Regions from separate parts of the Yersinia sp. SCPM-O-B-9106 (C-191) genome, predicted to be linked through region 1. Evidence: riboswitches for the same ligand, from Rfam matches in the RefSeq annotation. Region 1 holds a riboswitch; each other region holds the start of a gene.

Region 1 (6,182 bases):
ACATCGCGGCGATACCATGGATACAGATATTGGTCCAAACGGCCAAACGAGACGGAATGACCATTGGATTCAATTTGCAAAATTAGTTGAATGAAATAGCACAATTGCAGCGCTTGCCAGAAAGTTTGCGGCGGCTGATGAGCAATCAGCTCACAGTTTTCGGCGATTTCTTGTAGTTCAGTGCGCCGCCATTCACGCGTTTCTTCTTCCGCCATTTGCCGGGCTACTGCGGCGTAGCGCTCAATATGTGCGCTCAGAGCAGCCAGCGAGATATCAATCGCTTTCAGGAATTGTTCTTTGTGCAGGTCACTCCAGTCAGTCAGTTGCAGCCGAGAGCGACGGCTGGCCACTTTACTGCGCAGACCATCCAGCCCTTTTTCTAGCAATAACGGGAAGTTAACCGCCAAATGCGCATCGCCGGAGGTCATATTGCCCTCGGCTTTTATAATGCCGGTCGCCAACAGCGCTTTTTGCTCATCAGTAAACATGCCGTAGCAGCGGTCTTGCACTGTTTGCCCGCGCCACCATGGGCACAGCTGGTGTAATACCGTTTTGTCGGCTTCACTGACTGAGAAACCGGCACCGGGGCGGTCGGCTAACGCGTCAATTTCACTCTCAATCCAGCCCACGGTGTATTCAGGAAAAATCGGCGCGGCGCGTAATTGGCTGGCCTGATTACCAATAATTAGCTCATCATTTTTAATCCAAACAGTGCGTTGCTGTAAGTGATGGGCCAGTGCCAGCGCCCGCCGAACCGGCAGCGGTTTATCCTGATGTTGTTGATAAGCCTCGGTATAATGCAACGCCCGCTCAGTACAAACCGGCGGTTTTACAATATGAATCAGCGCGTTTTTATGCTGTTTTGTCCGTTCGCTTAAGGTTACCAAATCGAGAGTCGTCATTGCGTCATCCTCTTAAGATTGCCGTCAGGCCCTTTTCACGGGCATAACTTTCCGCGAAGGCCAGCAGGGAAGGAGAGTCCAAAGGTGTACTTGCCGCCAGATACTTTTCACCCAGCAGCGAATATTTATTGATGCCCAGAGTGTGATAAGGCAAAAAATGAATTTCTTTCACGCCAATCTCATCCGCAGCAAAATCGACAATTCCTTGTACCGAGCGGCGGTCAGCATTGAAATCCGGGATTAAAGGCACCCGCACCGTAATATCGGTGCCCGCGGCCGCTAATTTGCGGAAGTTATCCATCACCCGTTTGGCAGAGCCGCCAGTCCACTGTTGAAAACGGCGCTCATCGGTGTGTTTCAAGTCTGCCAGCATCAAATCCAGCCACGGCAAAGAGGGGGCGATATAGCGCCACGGGGTGTGCAAACAAGATTCAACCGCGGTATGGATGCCCAGTTGATGGCAGCGCTGCAATAATTCAGCGGCCACTTCCGGCTGCATAAAAGGTTCGCCGCCAGATAATGTCACCCCGCCACCACTGCGCCGATAAAATGGCAAATCGCGCAGCAATATCGCCATAGTGCCGTCAATATCAATGGGGTCACCGCACACCGTCAACGCACCACTGGGGCAGCGCGTTTTCAGTGCTTGAAAGTCGTCTTCAGCCAATAGCTGGCGATGAATAACAATTTTATTATCAATATGTTGGATTGCTTGCGGGCAAGTCTGATGACACAAATCGCAGCCGGATAAACACAGACGCGGGTCAAATAACAGCTCCGGCTCACGTGAGCGGCTTTCGGGGTTTTGGCACCAGCGACAACTCAACGAACAGCCTTTGAGGAACACCACGCTACGAATGCCGGGGCCGTCATGAGTGGAATAACGTTGTAAATTAAAAATCATCTTATTCCTCCCATTCGCTGACTAACCCGCTTTCATTAACAAGCAGTATCCGCGTAATATAGGGAAAGAAAAATTGATGAAGTTTGCCGAGGAGTTCCCCTTTTATGTCTACCTCCCGCTTGCAACAGCAGTTCATTCGCCTTTGGCAACGTTTTAGCGGTTTGCCCACAGAAACCACCTTGCAGGAGCTGGCTGACGTGCTCTGTTGCTCGCGCCGCCATGTGCGTTCCTTATTGGGCAGTATGCAGCAAGAGGGGTGGCTGAGCTGGCAGGCGGAAGCTGGCCGAGGTAAGCGCTCACAACTGACTTTCCTCTGCTCCGGCCTGGCCTTACAGCAACAGCGGGCCGAAGAGTTACTGGAACAAGAAAGTATTGATCAACTGGTGCAGTTGGTCGGGGATAAAAAAGCAGTGCGCCAAATGCTGCTCTCTCAGTTAGGGCGCAGCTTCCGGCAAGGTAAACATATTCTGCGGGTGCTCTATTACCGCCCCTTACAAAATCTATTACCCGGCACCGCGCTGCGCCGCTCAGAAACCCATATGGTGCGGCAGATTTTTAATGGTCTGACGCGGATAAATGAGGAAAATGGGGAACTGGAGCCGGATTTGTCTCATCACTGGCAAGCCATTAGCCCATTGCATTGGCGCTTTTATTTGCGCCCGGCGATTCATTTTCACCATGGCCGTGAGCTGGAAATGAATGATGTGATGACCAGCCTGACTCGGTTAATCTCCCAACCGCTGTTTTCACATATCACCGCGGTGCGCTCACCCACCCCGTATGTGATTGATGTGCATCTCAGTACCCCGGACAGCTGGCTGCCGTGGTTGTTGGGCAGTGTACACGCCATGATCTTGCCGCAAGAGTGGGAAAATCAGCCGGATTTCCGCCGACATCCTATTGGGACTGGCCCTTATTCCGTGATTCGAAATCATCATAGCCAATTGAAAATTCAGGCATTTGATAATTATTTTGGTTTTCGCGCACTTATTGATGAGGTCAATATTTGGGTATTACCGGAGCTGTCCGAAGAATTGGTTTATTCCGGTGTGCAATTGCAAGCTGATGATACCAGTAAAAATGAGCTGGAAAGCCGGCTGGAAGAAGGCTGTTATTTTCTGTTATTCGACCAGCGATCTCCCCAAACCTGCAATCCTGATATCCGCCGTTGGCTCTGTGAACTCATCACCCCCGTCGCCCTACTCAGCCATGCCGATCCTTTTTACCAACGCTACTGGTCACCGGCTTACGGCATGTTACCGCGCTGGCACCATAACCGGCTCAGGGTACTGGAAGCGAAACCGGAAGGTTTGACCGAACTGACACTGACTTTTTATAGTCACCATTCAGAGTTTGATGCTATCAGCCAAACATTGGCCACATTATTGGCCGCACACGGGGTCAAATTGATCATAAATGTGGTGGATTATGCCAGTTGGTATCAAGGGGATGCACAGAGCGACATCTGGCTCGGCAGCGCCAATTTTTATCTGCCGCTGGAATTTTCCCTGTTTGCCACCTTGTATGAGCTGCCGCTGCTGCAATATTGCCTGGATGAAAAACTGCACCAAGATGTTGAATTATGGCGAAATAATACTCTGCCAATGGCGGAATGGAGCCAGCGTTTGGTCAGCCAGAATCAATTTCACCCACTGTTCCATCACTGGCTAGAATTATATGGGCAGCACAGTATGCGCGGGGTGCGCATGAACACACTCGGCTGGTTTGACTTCAAATCGGCCTGGTTTACGCCACCAGAGGATTAAACCCGCTTTCGCCCACTGCAATTAAACTCTACAATAGCGCCGTCTCAACGGGGTGCTAACTTGCAGAAAATCGCAAGTTAGCTGAGAGCAAACCCGTCGAACCTGATCCGGTTAACACCGGCGGAGGGATTTGAGAAAAATAACGCTGTATCTTCTTGATATTCATGTTATTTACCGCCTCAGATACCTTTGCCACCTTTATCTTTAAGGAGTGCAAAGTGTTTAAACGCATGATTTCCTGCTTGTTTTTTCTGTCTGCCGCTGCCGTCGCTGCTGATAAACCCACCTTGACTGTTTATACCTATGATTCTTTCGCGGCTGATTGGGGCCCGGGGCCGTCGATTAAAAAAGCCTTTGAAGCCGAGTGTGATTGTCAGCTTAAATTTGTGGCGCTGGAAGATGGTGTTTCCCTGCTGAACCGCCTGCGGATGGAGGGTAAAAATAGCCAAGCCGATGTGGTGTTGGGCTTAGATAACAATCTGCTGCAAGCGGCAGAGCAAACCGGATTATTCGTGCCAAGTCAGGTAGATACCAGCCATCTGACTTTGCCAGAAAAATGGCAAAATAAAATTTTCGTCCCCTACGATTATGGCTATTTTGCTTTTGTGTATGACAAAAATAAATTGAAAAATCCGCCGAAAAGCCTGCAAGAATTAGTCGACAGCAAAGAACCGTGGAAAGTGATTTATCAAGACCCGCGCACCAGTACCCCGGGCCTCGGTTTAATGTTGTGGATGCAAAAAGTCTATGGCGACCAAGCCCCGCAAGCCTGGCAGAAATTAGCGAAAAAAACCGTCACCGTGACCAAAGGCTGGAGTGAAGCTTACGGCTTGTTCCTGAAAGGTGAAGGGGATTTCGTGCTGAGCTACACCACTTCTCCGGCTTATCATCTGATTGCAGAGAAGAAAGACAACTATGCGGCGGCTGATTTCAGTGAAGGCCACTATCTGCAAGTGGAAGTGGCTGGTGTGGTCGCGTCCAGCAAACAACCGGAACTGGCGCAGCGCTTTATGCAATTTATGGTCACTCCTGCATTCCAGAATCATATCCCGACCGGCAACTGGATGTATCCGGTAATCAAAATGGACTTACCGGCTGGATTTGAAACACTCACCGTGCCGCAAAAAGCTTTGCAGTTTGATGCAAAAGACGTGGCTGATAATCGCGGTAAATGGATTCAAGCATGGCAATCCGCCGTCAGCCACTAATCCCCGCGTGGCTATGGCCGGGGCTACTGGCCGCCTTGCTGATAACCGGTGTCGCCTTACTGGCGTTCACCGCTATCTGGCGTCACGCGCCAGCGGCAGACTGGCAAAGCATCTGGCATGACAGTTATCTGTGGCATGTGATTCGCTTCACTTTCTGGCAGGCGTTTCTCTCTGCGCTGCTGTCCGTTATTCCGGCGATTTTTTTGGCGCGCGCCTTATATCGCCGCCGCTTCCCCGGCCGCCAATTGATGCTGCGCTTATGTGCCATGACATTGGTGCTGCCGGTGCTGGTCGCCATTTTCGGCATCCTGACGGTTTATGGCCGCCAAGGTTGGCTGGCGGCACTATTGGGCTGGCTAGGAGTGGATTACCGCTTCTCGCCCTATGGTTTACAAGGGATTTTGCTGGCGCATATTTTCTTTAATATGCCGCTGGCAACCCGCTTGTTATTGCAGTCATTGGAAAGCATTGCCGTTGAGCAGCGCCAGTTAGCCGCCCAATTGGGCATGAACGGCTGGCAGCATTTTCGCTGGATCGAGTGGCCCTATCTGCGCCGCCAAATTCTGCCGACTGCCGCGCTGATTTTCATGCTGTGTTTTGCCAGCTTTGCCACCGTGCTCTCTCTGGGCGGCGGGCCGCAAGCTACCACCATCGAACTGGCTATTTATCAGGCACTTAGTTATGACTATGATTTAGGGCGCGCCGCATTATTGGCACTGATTCAACTGGGTTGCTGTCTGGGATTGGTGGTGCTGAGCCAACGGCTAAGTTCAGTGTTGGCGGTGGGAAATACCCATGCTCAGGAGTGGCGCAGTCAGCAGGATAGTACCTGGTCGCGCATTAGCGATACATTGTTAATCGGGGCGGCGTTATTATTGATGGTGCCACCATTGCTGGCTGTTGTAATTGATGGCAGCAATAAAACGATATTGACCGTGCTACAACAACCGGCGCTGTGGCAAGCTTTCTTTACCTCACTGACTATCGCCATTGGGGCCGGATTATTGTGTGTCACTCTGACTATGATGCTGTTATGGAGCAGCCGTGAGCTGAAACTGCGCCACCACGCGGCTTACGGGCAAGTATTGGACATCAGCGGCATGGTGATTCTGGCGATGCCGGGGATCGTGCTGGCAACCGGCTTTTTTTTATTGCTCAATGACACTCTGGGCTTGCCGCAATCGCCTTATGCACTGGTGATTCTGACCAATGCGCTGATGGCGGTGCCCTATGCATTAAAAGTGTTGGATAACCCGATGCGAGACTTGGCTGAGCGCTATACGCCGCTGTGTTTATCACTGGATATTCGCGGCTGGCACCGTGTGCGCCACATTGAGTTACGGGCACTGAAACGCCCGCTGGCTCAAGCGTTGGCCTTCGCCAGTGTGCTTTCTATCGGGGA
Region 2 (6,182 bases), 1.1 Mb from region 1:
CGCAATCCCAAATTGGAACCAATAGGTGCGCCCAATGGCATGACGGCCGCACAACCGACTTCTTCCAACCGTTTGCACAATACCGGGTCTGCGCCGCAGTAAGGCAAGACCACAAATCCCTCTTTCACCAGTATTTCGGCGGCTTTCAGCGTTTCGATGGGGTCGGGCAGCAAATACTTCACATCCGGGTGGATTTCCAGTTTCACCCAATGGGTGCCGAGAGCTTCACGTGCCAAACGTGCAGCAAAAACAGCTTCTTGCGCAGTTTTCGCGCCGGAGGTGTTGGGCAGTAAACGTACGCCCAATTGGCGCAAAGGGGCCAGAATAGCATCGTTACCGGCGTGTAAATCTACCCGCTTCATCGCCATGGTAATCAGTTGTGAACCGGAGGCTTGCAATGCTTCTAACATCAATTCAGCCGTGGAAAATTTGCCCGTGCCAGTAAATAAACGGGAGGTAAAAGTGGTATCGGCGATTTTCAGCATGTCAGCCCCCGGCAATCGCTTGGAATAGCAAAATATCATCACCCGCGTGTAACTGGCATTTTTCCCAGTCAGCGCGCGGGATGATGACCTGATTAATCGCCAGCGCGGTACCCGGCTGGTGGCGGTTCAGTTGTTGGAGCAGCATGGCAGCAGTTATCGCGCATTCCACTTCAAGCGGCAGATCATTGAGTACAATATTGATATGTTTACTCTTCACCGTGAGCCTCCACAGACTGGGCAATGTTTTGCCCGCGTGAGTTGCAAGGTGCTCCAGCTTTGCTGCTTACCATCAAATAGGCGCAATTTCCCACTGAGCGGAGAGGCCAGCCCAGCCAGCATTTTAATGGCCTCCAGTGCTTGCAAGGTGCCGATGACACCCACTACCGGCCCCAATATACCGGCGGTGCGGCAATTACGTTGCGGTAGCTCTTTATCTGGATAAAGACAGGTATAGCAACCTTGGGAATAGGGCGGTTCAATCACTAATAACTGCCCGCTGAAACCCACGGCGCTGCCGCTGATTAACGGTTTTTGTGCTTTAATACAGGCGGCATTGACTTGATGGCGCGTCTCCATGTTGTCACTGCAATCGAGCACTAAATTAACGCCAGCAACAGCATCAGCCAGCGCTTGGTCGGCCAGCCGTGTTTCCAACGCGATAATTTCAATCTGTGGGTTAAGATTTTGCAAATGATGCTGGGCTAACCGCGCTTTAGTTGGGTTAGTGGGCGATTTTCGGTCGAGATCCGTGGTGCGATATAATATTTGGCGCTGCAAATTGGTCAATTCTAGCGGGTCATCGTCAGCCAATAATAATGTTCCAACCCCGGCCGCTGCCAAATAGAGTGCCGCTGGGGAGCCAAGTCCCCCGAGGCCGACAATCAATACACTGGCAGTTTTCAGTTTCAATTGGCCCTCAGGGCCAATATCTTCCAGCAATAACTGGCGGCTGTAGCGCAAGAATTCACTGTCACTCAATTCATGCATGTTTATCATCAGCCAGCTCCTTGCCCTCGATCAGATGCAGTAATTGCGCGGTGGCCTGCTGCCAGTTATCGGCCTGAGTAATTGCGCTGACCACCGCCACACTGCCGACGCCAGTTGCCAATACGGCGGGGACGCGCTCAATACTGATGCCGCCGATGGCGACCGTCGGGTAATCCGGGGTGTTGTCGACCATCTGCTTAAGCACCGCCAGCCCTTGTGGGGATGATGGCATCTGCTTGGTTTGGGTCGGAAAAATATGCCCCAATGCAATGTAAGAGGGGCGGATGGCTTTGGCTATCGCCAGTTCGTGTTCATCGTGAGTGGAGACCCCGAGCCGCAATCCGGCTTGCTGAATTGCAGCCAAATCAGTGGCTTCCAGATCTTCCTGCCCCAGATGCACCCCGTAAGCGCCATGTTTAATCGCCAGCCGCCAGTAATCATTGATAAATAAGCGTGCCTGATAGCGTTTACCTAATTCAATGGCAGCAGCAATATCTTGTTCTACCTGCGCATCCTCTAAATCCTTGATTCGCAACTGGATGGTGGTTACACCTGCCGCAAGCAGGCGCTCTATCCACAGCACGGAATCGACCACCGGATACAGACCAAGGTGCTGCTTGGTCGCGGGGAAGCCTCTCTTGGCAGAAAATAAAGCATTATCAGACTGGCTCATTATTCGCCTCCGCTTGCAGACTGGCGGGGGCGTGATACAGCTCGCTACCACGGGCGCGGAACTCAGCGGACATCTGCTCCATACCGGATTGCAAAACTTCGATAGGTTGAGCCGCCGTTTCTTGCACCACCGCCAACTCTTGCCTGGCGGCTGTTTCTTGCTTAGCGGCGTAATCGCGCACTTCCTGCGAAATTTTCATCGAACAGAATTTCGGCCCACACATGGAGCAGAAATGCGCCACTTTGCCGGATTCTTGTGGCAGAGTTTCATCGTGATAAGCACGCGCGGTTTCAGGGTCGAGAGCCAAATTAAATTGATCCTCCCAACGGAATTCAAAACGCGCTTTTGACATGGCGTTATCGCGGATTTGCGCGCCGGGGTGACCTTTCGCTAAATCAGCCGCATGGGCTGCAATTTTATAAGTGATAAGCCCCTGTTTTACATCTTCTTTATTGGGTAAACCAAGGTGCTCTTTGGGGGTGACATAGCACAGCATAGCGCAGCCGAACCAACCAATCATGGCCGCGCCGATGCCGGAGGTAAAATGGTCATAACCGGGGGCAATGTCGGTGGTCAAGGGGCCTAAGGTATAAAATGGCGCTTCGTGGCAATGCTCCAGCTCTTCAGTCATATTGCGGCGAATCATCTGCATTGGCACATGCCCAGGGCCTTCAATCATCACCTGCACATCATATTCCCAGGCGATTTTGGTCAATTCGCCCAAGGTATGCAGCTCAGCGAATTGGGCTTCATCATTGGCATCCTGAATGGAACCAGGGCGCAGACCATCACCCAATGATAATGAAACATCATAAGCCGCGCAGATCTGGCAGATTTCGCGGAAATGCTGATACAGGAAATTTTCCTGATGATGGGAAAGGCACCATTTCGCCATAATCGACCCGCCACGGGAGACGATACCGGTCAGCCGTTTAGCGGTCATCGGCACATAGCGCAACAGCACACCGGCATGAATCGTAAAGTAATCAACCCCTTGCTCGGCCTGCTCTAGCAGGGTGTCGCGGAACATTTCCCAGGTTAGGTTTTCCGCCACGCCATTGACTTTTTCCAGCGCCTGATAGATAGGGACGGTGCCAATGGGGACTGGGCTATTGCGCAGTATCCATTCACGAGTTTCATGAATATAGCGGCCAGTGGATAAGTCCATCACGGTATCCGCGCCCCAGCGCGTTGACCACACCAGTTTTTCCACTTCTTCCTCAATGGAAGAGGTCACGGCAGAGTTGCCGATGTTGGCGTTCACTTTCACCAAAAAGTTGCGGCCAATAATCATCGGTTCAGATTCTGGGTGGTTAATATTCGCGGGGATGATAGCTCGACCAGCGGCCACTTCCTGTCGGACAAATTCTGCGGTGATATTCTCTGGCAGATGCGCACCAAATGCTTGCCCCGCATGCTGTTGGCGTAATACTTCACTGCGAATACGTTCACGGCCCATATTCTCCCGCAGGGCGATAAACTCCATTTCTGGGGTGATTTTACCTGCCCGGGCGTAATGCAACTGAGTGACACATTGGCCCGCAAGGGCTTTTTTGGGGCGGGGCAGATGCTCAAAACGCAAATGGTCTAAGCCCTCATCAGCCAAGCGCTGTTGGGTGAAGCCAGAACTGACCGAGGAGAGCGCGGCGGTATCCTGACGATCGGCTATCCAGCTCTCGCGCAGTTTGGGTAAACCGGCATGCACATCCAGCTTAGCGCGCGGATCACCATAAGGGCCGGAGGTGTCATACACCGGAATGGCTTCATTTTCTTCATAGTGGGGAGAGTCCTTACCGCCGCCGATCAATGTCGGGCTGAGTTGGATCTCGCGCATCGGCACTTGAATATCGGGCCGTGAGCCTTGCAGATAAATACGTTGGGAGTTAGGGAAGGTAACCCCTTGCAGGGTATCAATAAATTCTTGGGCTTGTTCACGTTGTTGTTTACGTGGAATAGACTGACGTGGGCGTGATAAATCTTTAGCAATTGTATTATTAGACATAGCAAATTCCTACCAATGGGTTTAAAGGCCAATGTGGTTAAGGGGAAAATTGCTTGTCTGGAGCTTGGCGGGAGTAACGATGTTAGCCAGTGACCGGCAGCCACCTGTCAGGTGAATTCCGGGCCTGTAGCGATAAATTACTCTTGTTCCCTTCGCGGGTATTAACCCGATCAGGTTCCGCGGATCCCGAATTAACGGTCTCAGCCTGCGTTTGTTTTCCTAAGAAAACAGGTGCTAGGCACTCCGACAAGAATCCTCAGTATATACCCTTCTTACTTGAAATTGCAGCGGTGTTAGCTACGTTCATTCACCCGAATCACTTACCTGTGTAAGCTCATCGGAATTCATTCACTTGCTGCCTACCTGCAATCTCAATTACTTTGGGTATTGAGGTTGAATGAGAACTACAAGCTCGCACAGATCTGTGGGCTATTTTACCTGCCCTGTTTGATCCACTGGCTGAGCAGCTTGCCAGGATTCAGCCGCCCACTGAATTAATTGATCTTCCAGCCGAAAACGGGCATCAAGGGTTTCGCCGATATCGGATAAAGCTTGTTGAAACTCAGTGCAGCTATCGTCATCGATCTCAATGTTTGTATAGCGATCATGGAATGCCATGATAGTTTGAGTGTTATTTTTCAAAGCAGGATAAACTTTGGTGGTCAGAGCCATTTTCGGGCTGGATGCGCCTTCCACCTGTTTGATAATTCTGTCGTAGATATTGAAATGTCCGGAGGAGAGATAATCCACCAGATTATGACAAAAGTTCTCCAGCGCTTTTTCATTAAGCGGGGTATGCTTTTCTTTTTGCGGCTTAATACCGATCACTGTGCAATACGAGACTAAAAGTTCTTTACGTGCATGAAGCCATTGATCAATTAATTCATTACTGCCGCCAACGCGTTGAGTCAGGCTTTCCAGTCGGTTGAGCATGATCGACCCCGTGAGTAAGAAAAAGTAAAAGTGGGTTACAAAAAAGTAACAAGCCGGATTCTAGATTGCCAGTGAAGTCGAGGTTGTGCAACAACGATATGGAACTACAACTTACAGGTAAAGAAAGTGGCTGGTGGATTGTCAGCCATGAAAACAAATTATGGTTACCAAACGGGGAGTTACCACAGGGTAATGCGGCCAATTGGTCATTACAGGGCGCGACCGCACGGCAGATTGGTGAATGGCAAGGGCAGGCGGTTTGGCTGATCCGCCAACAGATGTCCACCGAGATGGGGTCAGTGCGGCAATTACTGGATGTCGATCGCGGTTTGTTTCAACTGGCGGGGCGCGGCGTACAATTGGCCGAGTTTTATCGATCTCACCGCTATTGTGGCTATTGTGGGCATCAAATGCATGCCAGCCGCACCGAGTGGGCTTGCCTGTGCAATCATTGTCGTGAACGTTATTATCCACAAATCGCCCCTTGCGTGATTGTTGCCATTCGCCGTGGTGATGAAATTTTATTGGCGCAGCATGTTCGCCATCGTGGCGGTATTAACACGGTGTTGGCCGGGTTTGTCGAAGTGGGGGAGACACTGGAACAGGCGGTTTCCCGCGAAGTGCTGGAAGAAAGTAATATCCACATTAAAAACCTGCGCTATGTGACGTCACAGCCGTGGCCATTCCCGCATTCACTGATGATGGCCTTTATGGCGGAGTATGACAGCGGTGAGCTGCAACACGATCCTAAAGAGCTGCTGAATGCCGGTTGGTATCGCTATGACCAATTGCCATTACTGCCGCCACCAGGCACCGTGGCGCGCCGGCTGATTGAAGATACCGTCGTATTATGTCGCGAAGAGCAATTCGATGCGGGCGAGTAGCTAAAAAACCGCCTTTAGCCGCAACAGGAAAGTATTATCTGACATGCTACAATGCGCGCAGATAATCAAGGGAGCTTTATCATGAGTGAATTGAAAAATGATCGTTATCTGCGTGCTTTGCTACGCCAGCCGGTAGATGTGACTCCGGTGTGGATGATGCGCCAGGCAGGCCGCTATTTGCCAGAGTATAAAGCCACCCGTGCTATTGCCGGGGATTT
Region 3 (6,182 bases), 430 kb from region 1:
TTGCCAGCTATTTTTATACACCGGTTGTTGTAGAAGATCAGCGGTGGTGGGAAGGGGCTTAGCAGGTGCGCCCTGAACAGGCGCTGAGTCTGATGGAGCCGAAACAACATTCATCGCTGGCTGCGCGAAAACCCAGGAACTGGCACTGAGTATCGCCGCAGCAACAAGACAATGGAGGGTTTTATGACCTTTCATTATCGAAATCCTTATTATCTGATTAATCTATACCCTAAATATATTGAACAGGCCTCAATGCAATAAATTGGCATGCGTGATAGTAGTTTGCATATTTATGACCCTTAACAGTAGGAAAAGTTGATCCATAGCACGAATTTTCATCCTAATTCTCGTTATACCGCAATCTGTATGACAGCTTGAGGTAAGCTATAAACCAGTAGATGATGAGTTGATAACCACCCGCGAAAAAGGCCCTGCTATGTTGACCCTTGAGTTACCCGAAGCCCCTAAGAAGCTGTATTACTCTGCTGGGGATGCCCATCCGCTAGATAAGCTTGAGAGCGATAAAATCGTCCAAATGGTGGTCGATCTGGATGTTGCCAACTCTGACAGTGAGCACTATGTTACCGGCTGGATGGGGCTAAATAGCGTGGTGGTGATACGGAATTATCAAAATAAGCGCGGCACCGCCAATGGCTTTGTGTTGAACAAAGGGGATAGCTATCGGCTGAGTATTCAGTCGATTGAGTTTCGTATCCCCAAGGTGGTGTTGTGGATGAGTTTTCGCCGCAAGCCCCGCACCATGGAGTTAATCACTTACGAAACATTAGGCGAGCAACCCAGCGGGATGCAGCAATATCGTAATATTCTCGAAGAGGAATTACGCCAGCAACTGGATGAAGATTGGCGTGAACTGAACGATTATCTGGGCGCGGCTTGCTGGCAAATCGAAAATAATGTTCCTTTGTGGCAACAAGCTCATCGAGAAATAACTTTGGCTGCCGTCAGCCAGCTCGCGGCAGCCCCCATTTTCCAAACCAAACCTTTGCAAGCTGACGGCAATTATGCCGGTTTCTGGGCCGGAGAATACTTTTTCGCCGTCAGACAACCCACGGCAGATAACCCGTTGCCAGCAATACAAATTTCTTGGCGGGAAGACGAAAAAAGCATCGGCAGTTATCAGTTCGACCTGATCAAAGATGAAGCTGGCGAGCCGAAGTTGCTACTGTGTATTCGCCCACGCAAAGCGGCTAAAAGTTACCTGCTTAATCGTTTTGATGCTCATCATTTGCAACGTGCCATCGCGATGTTTACGATGACACAGCGCTATTTACTGGCGTAATAATTTCATCGACTTCAGCCTCCAAAGTCAATGGAATTGCAACCAGACAGCCCCCTGCGGTTTCAAGGTCGAAGGGGATTACCACCATTGATGGAAATGGTGCACCGGCCCGATCCCCTGCCCCACCTCGAGGGTGTCGGCTTGTTCCAGTGCCCCTTGCAGATAATCTTTAGCTACACTCAGGGTAGCGGCCCAATTCGCGTGCCGTGGCCGTAATGCCGCCAGTGCAGCCGACAAGGTGCAACCGGTGCCGTGGGTATGTCGGGTATTAATCCGCCGTGTCACAAAGCGCTGCTCACTTTGCGCGGTAAACAGCCAATCTGGGCTTTCTTCGCCACTCAAATGCCCCCCTTTCATCAATACCCCCTGACAGCCGAGAGCTAACAATGCCCGCCCTTGTTCACACATTTCTTGTTCATTATGCGCGGGTTGGCAATCAAGCAATGTTGCGGCTTCCGGTAAATTAGGTGTAATCAAATCAACTTGCGGGAGCAATAAGCGGCGCACCGCATCAACGGCCTCTGGTGCAAGTAACGGGTCCCCGCTTTTGGCAACCATCACAGTATCTAACACTACAAATGGAATGGGATAACGCCGTAGTTGCGTAGCAACAATATCGACAATTTCCGCATTTGCCAGCATACCAATTTTGGCGCTATCGATACGCACATCACTGAGGACAGAATCTAGCTGAGCAGCAACAAAAGCGGGTTCGATGGGATAAACAGACTGTACACCACCGGTGTTTTGCGCCACTAAAGCGGTAATAACACTGGTGCCGTAGGCCTGTAATGCAGAAAAGGTTTTCAGATCAGCCTGGATACCGGCACCGCCGCTTGGGTCAGTTCCGGCAATAGTTAACACATTGATACGCTTCATTAATATACTTCCCTACGCTGGCATTATCCAGATCAGGTAATACGGGTAATATCTCAGCCATTCCACTATTTGTGGCAGGCACCCCGAGTCAGAATTGTTATTATCACGGGCAGATGATAGAAGGTCAATAATACATTCACTAAGCAAATGGCTTAGTGATATAAATAGCATGTGATAAAAGGGAGCCAAAGCCCCCTTATTCTTCTTCATTATTCTCCGCGTAATGCTTTAACATCATCGGCTTTGATATTCAGTGTGGGTTGCCCAAACTGCTGCAATAGATAATTACTCAAACTGACAACCTGCTCATCAGTTAATGTGTTGGCAAAACCGGGCATAAAGACCTCGCCATCATTGGTTTTGCGCGACACGCCGTGGAGAATGACATTAATCAGGTTATTTTGCGCGGATGCCCCGACCACCGAATTCTTCATCAATGATGGGTAATAACCATCTTTCACGCCCTCACCGGTAAAACTGTGGCAACTGGCACAGTTCCCCAAATACAAGCGCGCGCCGTCAGTGTTATTGTTCCCCGTAACAGTATCCGCCGTGAAAGGTACGCCACGTAAGGTATTAACACTGGTCGCCGACTGCCCCCAATCCGAACGGCTCTTAGTTTCGTCATTTGGATTTAATGGCTTCAGCGTGCGCAGATACACCGCCATTGCATTCAGATCACTGTCAGTCAGATGTCGGGTGCTGTTTTCAATCACTTCCGCCATCGGCCCAGCCGCTTGTGCTTTACCGTCAACATGGCCGCTGCGCAGATATTGCACGACCTGTTGCTGGCTCCAGCCCCCAATCCCAGCATGCGGATCTGAGGTAATATTGAATGCCGTCCAACCATCAATATCAGCACCGGCATAAGCTTTACTGTCTTTCATTCCCATGGTGATATTGCGCGGAGTATGACATTCACCACAATGCCCCAGCGCCTCAACAAAATAAGCCCCCTGGTTCCATTGCGCATCTTTGCTGGTATCGGGCTGGAAGCGCTGCCCCTCAAAATTCACCAGATTCCAGAACCACAGCCCCCAGCGCTGATTGAATGGGAACGGCATGTCATTTTCGCGATTCGGTTGATGCACTGCCGGTAAGCTGAACAAATAAGCTTTTATGGCTTTAACATCATCATCCGTCAGCAAGGTATAAGAGGTATAAGGGAAAGCAGGATAGAGATTCTCGCCGTTTTTGCCTTTCCCTTCATGCAGTGCGCGCAAAAACTCTTCATCCGTCCAACCACCAATTCCGGTTTCTTTATCGGGGGTAATATTCGGCGAATATAAGGTGCCCATCGGGGTTTTAAAGGCCAATCCACCGGCAAAGGGTTTGCCATCTTTGGTGGTGTGGCACGCCACACAGTCTGCGGCTTTGGTCAAATACTCACCCCGCGCAATCAGGTTAGCATCCGCACGAGCATATCCAGTTGCAGCGAATCCCAATGCTATAAACAGGAATGTCATTGAGTGACCTAGGGTTAGCTTTTTCATCTTACACCTCGGCCTTTAAAGTTTCAGCGATACGCAGAGAGAGAGCGGCAATCGTCAAAGTACAGTTCACTGAACCGACAGTTGGCATCACACTGCTGCTGGCGATAAACAAATTTTTGTGGTCATGGCTGCGGCAATCACTGTCCACCACGGAATCTTTGGGGTCATTGCCCATAATGGTGGTGCCAGTAATATGGTTATTATTGGCAAAGTTATTGTGGAACTGCACTTCAGTGCCGCCCATCAATCTGGCCGCTTCGGCATAGACTTGCTGAGTATGCACTGCACTTTTGCGCACATAATCATCCATTGCATAGTAAAATTCCGGCTTCGGAATGCCAATGGCGTCTTTCTCTGTCGGGCTGGGAATAATACGATTTTCCACATGCGGCAAGATTTCATGGAAACTGTCGAATTGCACAAAACGCGCCGCCCGATCGCGGATTTTGGCGTCAAGCTGCGGCCCGAGTTGTAATTCTCCTTGCTTGAGCAACTCAATGGTGACTTGATCTGTGCGGGACAAATTAGATAAATGAATCTTTTTCGCCGCATATTCAGCACGGAATGCGCCATCGCGGAACCCAATCAAAGAGGTCATTTCCTGCGGGCCACGCCCCGGCCAGAGCGGCTCACTAGCCATAAAGGTGACGCCAGTTCCGGGGTGGTCCATCAGATTGCGCCCGACCATATCGGAGCTATTCCCGACACCGAGTGGATTTTTATCATTGGTGGACATCAGCATCAGTTTCGGCGTTTCAATGCCATTGGCTGCCAACACAAAATACTTGCCCTCAGCGCGGTGCTCATTACCTTGTGCATCCTTAAACAAAGCGGCGGTAATTTGCTGCTGATCATCCACTTCCAGCTGATAAACCACCGCTTGTGGGCGAATAATAGCCCCCGCCAGCTCGGCTTTTTCAACATGAGTTATGGCGTTATACATCGCCCCTATCGGGCAAATTGGCATACAGTTATTGTTGCCGCAGCAAGTGGGACGGCCATCATAAGGGCGACTGTTGCGCGCCACCGGCTCAGTCACAACATCAAAACGACTGCCATTAAAAGTGTGGCTGTTGAGCACGGTTTTAATGCGCTGTTCATTCCACGATAACGGCAGCGGTGCCATCGGGTAAGGCGCACTACGCGGGGAGCCAAGATCTTCATCACTCGGCCCCCAAACACCGAGTTCCTGCTCTGCGCGTAAATACCATTTTTCCAGCGCGGCATAGTCAATCGGCCAATCGCGCCCGACGCCATAGATTGTTTTTAGCTTGAAATCATTCGGCAGAAAACGCCAGGCCGATGCTGCCCAGTGCCAGGTGGTGCCCCCTACCGCGCGAATATATTGTACATCGTAGGGGTGCTCACCCTTTTGAATCAAATAGTTATTATTAGGGTTAGATTCAGGATGGGGGGCATAAGATGTTGAGGGGTAAGGCGCCATATTGTCTGATTTGTCGGGCTGATTGCGGAAGTTTTCCACAATTTCCCAACGCGAAAGGCGCGGCCCCGCTTCTAAAACCAATACTGACTTACCAGCCATCGCCAATTGATGCGCGACTAAACCGCCAGCAACGCCCGAGCCAATGACGACGATGTCCGCCTTGAGTGTGTCAGCCATAAATGTATCCTCCAAAATTATAAGGCGACATCAGGCTTTACAGCCCAGTATCCGGGTTTATTCGGGCAATAAGAGCGAATAACCAACACATCGGATACCGCATCGAACATTAATGCATTTTCATAACTGATGACTGCCGCATCAGTTCCTTCACCAATCACTCCCACATACCAACCTTGCAAAATCTGCCGGGCAATCTGCTGCTGTAGTGGCGGCCATTGATGAGGTTCGCCGCTAGGTAAAGGTTGTAATAAGGCCAGTTTCTGGTCAAAACCACCGATTTTACCGAGTAAAACCTGATAGAGGCGCTGACCAACCTGCGCATTAAGTTGGCGCTTGCCCGTCAGTGCGCGGGAGACCAACATGAATCTTTCAAAGTGCTGCGGCGAGGTTTGAGTTGATGCTGCGAAAGCATCCAAAGAAAGGGGGTTCATCAGGCTGCTGACCAGCCCAACACCGACATACCCGAGTAAACGCCGACGTGAAATGCCGCGTAGCTGAGGTATCGGAGAGCGAGTTACCGACATGTTTTTTCTCCACAAAAGAGCATGCACGCAGTGTTCATCTGTTGATCATGCTGTTAATCAGCATAGTCAATAGATGCGGGTGACTGCGGGCGAAACCACCGAGTAAGGTACTCTCGGCAGTGGCAATCTTGACGAATAATGAATGGAATTCCCGCCTTATGGCGATGTGAATTATAAGATGAAGATGTTAAATATTTAGTTTAGTTGTAAAGATTCGTCAAGATTATACCCCTCTTAATGAGAGGGTAAAGTTAAATGTGACGCAAGTCACATTTTGTAACTATGATGCCGAGTTATTGCCCCATTCGATTAATACATCAACACGATTAAGAACATGTGCAGCCTGATACCAAATTTTGGTG

Evidence for each region. Region 1 has a riboswitch for thiamine pyrophosphate ahead of thiB (thiamine ABC transporter substrate binding subunit). Riboswitches for the same ligand answer to the same signal wherever they lie in the genome.
Region 2: linked by a shared signal. The riboswitch ahead of thiC (phosphomethylpyrimidine synthase ThiC) and the one ahead of thiB (thiamine ABC transporter substrate binding subunit) in region 1 are both predicted to bind thiamine pyrophosphate.
Region 3: linked by a shared signal. The riboswitch ahead of thiD (bifunctional hydroxymethylpyrimidine kinase/phosphomethylpyrimidine kinase) and the one ahead of thiB (thiamine ABC transporter substrate binding subunit) in region 1 are both predicted to bind thiamine pyrophosphate.

What each region holds. Positions count from the first base shown of each region.
Region 1 covers NZ_CP110791.1:758,427-764,608, reverse strand. The annotation lists gene OP863_RS03405 (formate C-acetyltransferase/glycerol dehydratase family glycyl radical enzyme) at 1-902, opposite strand, end outside; gene OP863_RS03400 (glycyl-radical enzyme activating protein) at 907-1,806, opposite strand; gene sgrR (HTH-type transcriptional regulator SgrR) at 1,911-3,572, shown strand; TPP riboswitch at 3,611-3,719, shown strand; gene thiB (thiamine ABC transporter substrate binding subunit) at 3,791-4,780, shown strand; gene thiP (thiamine/thiamine pyrophosphate ABC transporter permease ThiP) at 4,756-6,182, shown strand, end outside.
Region 2 covers NZ_CP110791.1:4,040,071-4,046,252, reverse strand. The annotation lists gene OP863_RS18250 (thiazole synthase) at 1-485, opposite strand, end outside; gene thiS (sulfur carrier protein ThiS) at 487-702, opposite strand; gene OP863_RS18240 (HesA/MoeB/ThiF family protein) at 699-1,481, opposite strand; gene thiE (thiamine phosphate synthase) at 1,465-2,145, opposite strand; gene thiC (phosphomethylpyrimidine synthase ThiC) at 2,132-4,147, opposite strand; TPP riboswitch at 4,278-4,403, opposite strand; gene OP863_RS18225 (Rsd/AlgQ family anti-sigma factor) at 4,577-5,080, opposite strand; gene nudC (NAD(+) diphosphatase) at 5,179-5,964, shown strand; gene hemE (uroporphyrinogen decarboxylase) at 6,046-6,182, shown strand, end outside.
Region 3 covers NZ_CP110791.1:1,184,816-1,190,997, reverse strand. The annotation lists gene OP863_RS05415 (inhibitor of vertebrate lysozyme family protein) at 1-195, opposite strand, end outside; gene OP863_RS05410 (hypothetical protein) at 437-1,300, shown strand; gene thiD (bifunctional hydroxymethylpyrimidine kinase/phosphomethylpyrimidine kinase) at 1,379-2,179, opposite strand; TPP riboswitch at 2,172-2,275, opposite strand; gene OP863_RS05400 (cytochrome c) at 2,389-3,672, opposite strand; gene OP863_RS05395 (GMC family oxidoreductase) at 3,674-5,293, opposite strand; gene OP863_RS05390 (sugar dehydrogenase complex small subunit) at 5,311-5,820, opposite strand; gene OP863_RS05385 (hypothetical protein) at 6,101-6,182, opposite strand, start outside.